2 regions of the Streptomyces sp. NPDC025793 genome follow, and region 2 is predicted to be linked to the other one. Evidence: riboswitches for the same ligand, from Rfam matches in the RefSeq annotation. Region 2 holds a riboswitch; the other holds the start of a gene.
What was found. Region 2 has a riboswitch for cyclic di-AMP ahead of ACZ4MF_RS03825 (M23 family metallopeptidase). Riboswitches for the same ligand answer to the same signal wherever they lie in the genome.
Positions count from the first base shown of each region.

Region 1: linked by a shared signal. The riboswitch ahead of ACZ4MF_RS27795 (C40 family peptidase) and the one ahead of ACZ4MF_RS03825 (M23 family metallopeptidase) in region 2 are both predicted to bind cyclic di-AMP.

Region 1 covers NZ_JBVHMR010000016.1:70,606-73,912, reverse strand. The annotation lists gene pcrA (DNA helicase PcrA) at 1-1,617, opposite strand, end outside; cyclic di-AMP (ydaO/yuaA leader) riboswitch at 1,829-2,001, shown strand; gene ACZ4MF_RS27795 (C40 family peptidase) at 2,009-3,208, shown strand; gene ACZ4MF_RS27790 (hypothetical protein) at 3,290-3,307, shown strand, end outside.
Region 2 covers NZ_JBVHMR010000002.1:22,889-26,195, forward strand. The annotation lists gene ACZ4MF_RS03820 (aldo/keto reductase) at 1-15, opposite strand, end outside; gene ACZ4MF_RS03825 (M23 family metallopeptidase) at 90-1,115, opposite strand; cyclic di-AMP (ydaO/yuaA leader) riboswitch at 1,125-1,291, opposite strand; tRNA gene ACZ4MF_RS03830 (tRNA-Met) at 1,619-1,692, shown strand; gene ACZ4MF_RS03835 (dihydrofolate reductase family protein) at 1,767-2,900, opposite strand; gene ACZ4MF_RS03840 (MarR family winged helix-turn-helix transcriptional regulator) at 2,998-3,307, shown strand, end outside.

The sequences.
Region 1 (3,307 bases), on a different contig from region 2:
CGCGGCCATGCCGTACGCCTCGTCCACGCGCTTGAGCGCCTGCGGGAAGCTGATCTTCTCGCGCTGGGAGAGGGCGTCGATCATCGCCTCGGCGCGCTCGCCGATGCCCCGCTTGGGGACGTTGAGGATGCGGCGCAGCGGCACCGAGTCCTCGGGGTTGGCGAGAACGCGCAGGTAGGCCAGGACGTCCCGGACCTCCTTGCGCTCGTAGAAGCGGACGCCGCCGACGACCTTGTAGGGCAGGCCGACGCGGATGAAGACCTCTTCGAAGACACGGGACTGGGCGTTGGTGCGGTAGAAGACGGCCACGTCGCCCGCCTTGGCGTCGCCCGCGTCGACCAGGCGGTCTATCTCGTCGGCGACGAACTGGGCCTCGTCGTGCTCGGTGTCGGCGACGTAGCCGGTGATCCGGGCGCCCTGGCCGGCGTTGGTCCACAGGTTCTTCGGGCGGCGGGACTCGTTGCGCTCGATGACCGCGTTGGCGGCGCTCAGGATCGTCTGCGTGGAGCGGTAGTTCTGTTCCAGCAGGATCGTCGTCGCGTTCGGGTAGTCCTCCTCGAACTGGAGGATGTTGCGGATCGTCGCGCCCCGGAAGGCGTAGATCGACTGGTCCGCGTCACCGACGACGCACAGCTCGGCGGGCGGGAGGTCGTGCTCGCGCGGCGCGGTGGCGACGTCCTCGGTGACGTCCTCGGCGGCGCGCTCGACGGTGCCGACCAGTTCGCGGACCAGTGCGTACTGGGCGTGGTTGGTGTCCTGGTACTCGTCGACCAGGACGTGCCGGAAGCGGCGGCGGTAGTGCTCGGCGACGTCCGGGAAGGCGCGCAGCAGATTGACCGTCGTCATGATCAGGTCGTCGAAGTCGAGCGCGTTGGCCTCGCGGAGGCGGGACTGGTAGAGCGCGTAGGCCTGGGCGAGGGTCTTCTCGAAGCCGTCGGCGGCCTGGGCGGCGAAGTCCTCCTCGTCGATCAGCTCGTTCTTCAGATTGCTGATCTTGGCGCTGAAGGACTTGGGCGGGAAGCGCTTGGGGTCGAGGTCCAGGTCGCGGCAGACCAGGGCCATCAGGCGCTTGCTGTCGGCGGCGTCGTAGATCGAGAACGACGACGTGAAACCGAGCTTCTTCGACTCGCGGCGCAGGATGCGCACGCACGCGCTGTGGAAGGTCATCACCCACATCGCGTGCGCGCGCGGGCCGACGAGCTGCTCGACGCGCTCCTTCATCTCGCCCGCGGCCTTGTTGGTGAAGGTGATCGCGAGGATCTGGCCCGGGTGCACGCTCCGCTCGGCGAGCAGGTGGGCGATGCGGTGGGTGAGCACACGGGTCTTGCCGGAGCCGGCGCCGGCGACGATGAGCAGGGGGGAGCCTGCGTGGACGACCGCGGCGCGCTGGTTGTCGTTCAGCCCCTCCAGCAGCGCCGCCGCGTCGAGTGCGGGGCGGGGGGCGCCGTCGCGGTAGTAGGAGTCCCGGTCCGGCGGCACGTCGAACTTCCCGCCGAACAGATCGTCCGGAAGCGGCTCCGGAGCGTGATCGTCCTCGGGCGGCGGCGGAGGCTCCTCCTCGCGCCCGCGCGGGGGCTGGAGGTCCGCCAGGAAGCTGTCGTCAAAGAGGCTGCTCATCGCTCTCCGAGTCTAGGGCGCCCCACCGACAACCGGTCGCCGTCCCGGGAAGAAGACCCCGCGGGCGTGGGGGCGAACATCCCTTACCCAGCGGAATCACCCGATGACGCGGACGTGATTCCGGTCTCGGATCACGAAAATGTATCGGACATATCACGCACCAACCTTCACACTAGCCACACGAGTTGGCTAGGTTGCGGTCGGGCCGCGTGCGCGGCCCCCGCCGAGTCCGGCCCGTCCCGTACGGGGCACCCGGAGCCGGGGACCCACCAAACCTGGGGTGAATCGGCCGAATCCCATCCGGGACGACGCCGTAGGGCAACCCTTCCGAACCACCGCCCGAACCCGACAGCTAACCCGGTAGGCGGACCATTGGAAGGAGTCGCCTCCCTTGGCGTCGCACCGCAAGCCGCGCCCCGGCGGGACCACCGCGGCGGGTATACGCACCCCCGCTCTCGCCACCGCCGCCCTCACCTCCATAGCCATGCTGTCCCAGACCGCCGAGGCCGCTCCGGGCACCGACCACACCCGGCCGAGCCTGGAGGAGGTGGAGAAGAAGGTCGACGACCTCTACCGGCAGGCGGAGTCGGCGACCGAGAAGTACGACGCGGCCAAGGAGCGCACCGGCAAGGAGCGCGGCCACGTCGACGCCCTCCGCCAGGAGGTCGCCCGCCGCACCGACAGCCTCAACAAGGCCCGCGAGGAGCTGGGTTCGTTCGCCGCGGCCCAGTACCGCACCGGCGCCGCCGCGCCGAGCACGGCCACCTTCCTGCTGGCGAACGACCCGCAGGACTACTTCGACCAGACCCAGCTGATGAACCGGCTGACCACGCGCGAGAAGAGCGCGGTCGACGCCTACATCGGCGATCAGGCCGCCACGATGAAGAAGCGGCGGGAGGCCGCCGAGAGCCTCCGGACGCTGACCACCTCGCAGCAGGACCTCCAGACGGCCAAGACGACCGTCCAGAAAAAGCTCGCCTCCGCGCGCGAACTGCTCTCGCAGCTGACGGCCCAGGAGAAGGCGCGACTCGCACAGATCGAACAGGCCAAGCAGCAGGAGGCGGCGCGCAAGGCGGCCGAGCTGGCGAAGCAGCAGGCCGCGGCCCGGGCCAAGCAGCAGAGCAGTTCGTCCGGCTCGTCGTCGTCCGGCTCCGGCGGGTCCACGTCCACGGGCTCGACGGGTTCCGCCTCTTCGGGGTCCTCGGGATCCTCCGGCTCGTCCAGTTCGTACGACACGAAGGCCGAGAAGGCCCTCGCCTTCGCCCGAGCCCAGATCGGCAAGCCGTACGTGTGGGGCGCCACCGGGCCGGGCTCCTACGACTGCTCGGGCCTGACCCAGGCCGCCTGGAAGGCAGCCGGCGTCGCGCTCCCGCGCACCACGTACGACCAGGTGAACGCCGGCACCACGGTTTCCCTGGCGGACGCGCGCCCGGGCGACCTGATCTTCTTCTACGACGACATCAGCCACGTCGGCCTCTATATCGGCAACGGCATGATGATCCACGCCCCCAAGCCGGGCGCCTACGTCCGCGAGGAGTCGGTGTACTACGGCGGAGAATCGATCATCCACAGTGTGGTCCGCCCCGGCTGATCTCCGCACAGGTGCCCACGCGCGCGTACCGGCGTTTCCCGGCCACGCGCGCGTACCGGCTGTTCTCGCGCCCACGCGCGCGTGCCCTTCCCGGCGGGG
Region 2 (3,307 bases):
GCGCAAGGAAGTCATGCTCCACGTCAACGCCGGCGGCAGATGATCTCATTCCGCCACCGGCGCCACGATCACCCGGAAGGTCGGCCGGGTCAGGGGTTGAGGCCCTTGTCCCGCAGCCACGGCGCCGGGTCGATGGCGGTGGCCTGGCCGTTCGGGTGGACCTCCAGGTGCAGGTGCGGGCCGGTGACGTTGCCGGTGGCGCCGACCCGGCCGATGACGTCGCCGGTCGAGACCTTCTGGCCGACCGAGACGCCGATCGAGGACTGGTGGCAGAACCACAGCTCGGTGCCGTCGTCCAGGGTCAGGACGGTGCGGTAGCCGTAGGCACCGGCCCAGCCGGCCTGGGTGACGGTGCCGCCGTGGACCGCCTTGATGAGGGTGCCGGTGGGGGCCGCGAAGTCGAGACCGGTGTGGTAGCCCGAGGACCACATCGCGCCGGGCTGACCGAAGGTGCCGGTGATCGTGTACGACACGACGGGCAGCGTGTACTGCGTGGCCAGCTCGGCCAGGCGCTTGGCCTCGGCGGCCTTCGCGGCGTCGGCCTCCGCCGTGGCCTTGGCGGCCGTTGCCTTGGCGGCGGCGTCCTTCTCGGCCTTGGCGGCCGCGTCGGCGGTCTGCTGCTCGGCGGCGGCGAGCCTGGCGGCGGTGGCCCGGCTGTCGGCCTTGCTCCGCTGCTGCTCGGCCTGGGCCATGATCCGGTTGCGCAGGGCCTCGCCGGCGTCGCCGTTGCTGCCGCTCTCGGTGTGCATGCCGACGTCGGAGAGCCCGGTGGCGGTGGTGGACTTCGGTGCCTCGGTGGAGCCGCCCTCGAAGAGGTGGCTCACGGAGTCCGGCAGGGAGATGGAGACCGGCGGCTTGCCGGTGTGGGCGCTGGCCATGCCGCCCGCGCCGACGGCGGCGACGACGCCGACGCCGAGGACGGTGGAGCTGCGGGCGAAGCCGTTGCGCTGCTTGGCGACCCGGTGCCGGCCGCGGACCCGGTCGACGGAGTCCTCGGTGGGGTTCCACTCCTCCCACGTGCCCTCTTCGGCGTGGTAGGAGCCGTAGCCGAAGGGTTCGGGCTCGTCGGACGCCGGTATGGACGGGGCTTCGGGGGCAAGCCGGTTGGACGCCACGCGGGCGTACTCCTTTCCTTCCGTCGCCTACCGGGTTAGCTGACGGGTTCGGAGCAGGAAGGTCTCCTACGCGCGTATACCGGGCGTGGACTCAGTGAGTTCACGTCGGCGTCCGCGTGATTCACCCCAAGGTGGTGGTTCCCCGGTTCCCTCGCGGGATTCGGCGCGTGCGCACGGAGCCGCCTCTTGTGACGGCTGGGACGACCGCGCTGCGTTATCGAACGTTAATAGACCCGCGAGGCACTTTCCAAGCCGTTCGGCTTGATCGTTAACGCTTTCCGGCCGGATGCACCAGTCAATACCGCAGCAAACCGGACGAGTTGGCCACCGTTCAAGAGTCTCGGCGTTTTTGATGGTGTCTCAGATGTTATGCGGACGGCGGTCGCGCGGTCACCGTCGGTGAACAGGTCGTGACGGTGGGCCCGGAATCACCGCGCGGCGGGCCTTGCGATCAAGCGGTGTGCGAGCACCCCTTCGCATGGGGTACTCTTGAGACACAACGACGCGGGGTGGAGCAGCTCGGTAGCTCGCTGGGCTCATAACCCAGAGGTCGCAGGTTCAAATCCTGTCCCCGCTACTGAAGACTCAGGGCCCGGAATCCACTGGATTCCGGGCCCTGAGTGTTTCGCGCCCCCGAACGGGCGCGGCGGCTCACCGCACCAGATGCCCGTTCGGCGCCTTGGCCCGCGCCTCGTACTCCGGCAGTACGACCACCTCGGCCCCTGCCTGCGCCAGAACCCCGCTCCCGTCGGCCGCCTCCACGAACGTGTCCGGCTCGCGCCACGCCGTCACCACCCTGCGCACTCCCGCCCGCAGGATCAGCTCGGCGCACGGCGCGGGACGGGACGCGCGGCGGGCGCACGGCTCCAGGCTGCTGTAGACCGTGGCGGCGGCCAGCCGCGGGTCGGCCGGGTCGATCTTGGCCAGCGCCGCCTCCTCCGCGTGGACCACCGGGTCGCCCCCCTCGCGCGAGTGGCCGCGCGCCAGCTCCGTGCCGTCGGCCGCGACGACCACCGCGCCGACGCTGAACGCCGTTTCCGAGGGCGGGCACAGCGCGGCGAGTTCGCAGGCGATGCGCAGCCAGTGGCGGTCGGCGGCGACCGGGGCGGCTCCGGTGCCGGGGGCGGTGGGCTCGTAACGCATGAGGACGACGTCCTCGATCCGGCGGGTCTCGGTGAGGCGGAGGCGGCCGGCCTGGTACCCGCCCGGGCCGAACAGGCGCGGGGCGGCCGGGTCGCCGACGAGGAGCGGGGCGAGGACCAGCTGGAGTTCGTCGGCGAGGCCCTGCTGGAGGAGCTGGGTGTGGACCGTGCCGCCGCCCTCGACCATCAGGCGCCGCACACCGTGCACGACGTACAGGTGCTCCAGGAGCGCCGGCCAGTCGAGGCCGGGGCCGAGCGGGACGACCTCGGCACTGTCGCCGAGGAGGCGTGCGGCGCGCTCGGCGCCGGCGTCGGTCGTGTAGACGACCTTCGCGCCGCCGGTGTGCCAGAACTTCGCGGCCGGATCGAGGTCGCCGGAGGCGGTGACGGTCACCTTGAGGGGGTATGCGGGCTTGCCCTCCGCGACCCGGGCCGCGCGGCGCTCGGCCGAGTTGACCAGCAGCCGCGGGTTGTCCGCGCGGATCGTGCCGGCGCCGACGAGGATGGCGTCGGACGCGGCCCGCACCTCGTCGACCCGGTCGAAGTCGGCCGGGCCGGACAGCAGAAGGCGCTCAGGGCCGGTGTCGTCCAGGTAGCCGTCGAGCGAGACGGCGGCGGACAGCAGCACATACGGGTACGACATCGGGCGCACTCTCCCTGCGGGTCTGCGAGGTCTGCGGAGTCCGGGTCCGCGAAGCCGCAATCTTGGTTCAAGTTTGAAACAAACCTACACTGGCCGCATGACGACCCGCTGGCTCAGCCCCGAGGAGCAGCGCGCCTGGCGCGCGTACATGGCCGCGACCCACCTCCTGGAGGACGCGATGGATCGGCAGCTCCAGCAGGACGCCGGCATGCCCCACCTTTTCTACTCGGTGCTGGCCAACCTCTCCGAGGCGCCCGAGCGGCGGCTGCGCATGACCGATCTCGCCGAGACGGTGAAGATCACGCGCAGCAGGCTGACGTACGCGGTGACCCGGCTGGAGCGGGACGGGCTGGTGCGCCGGGAGGACTGCCGCTGGGACAGGCGCAGCAGCATCGCCGTCCTGACGG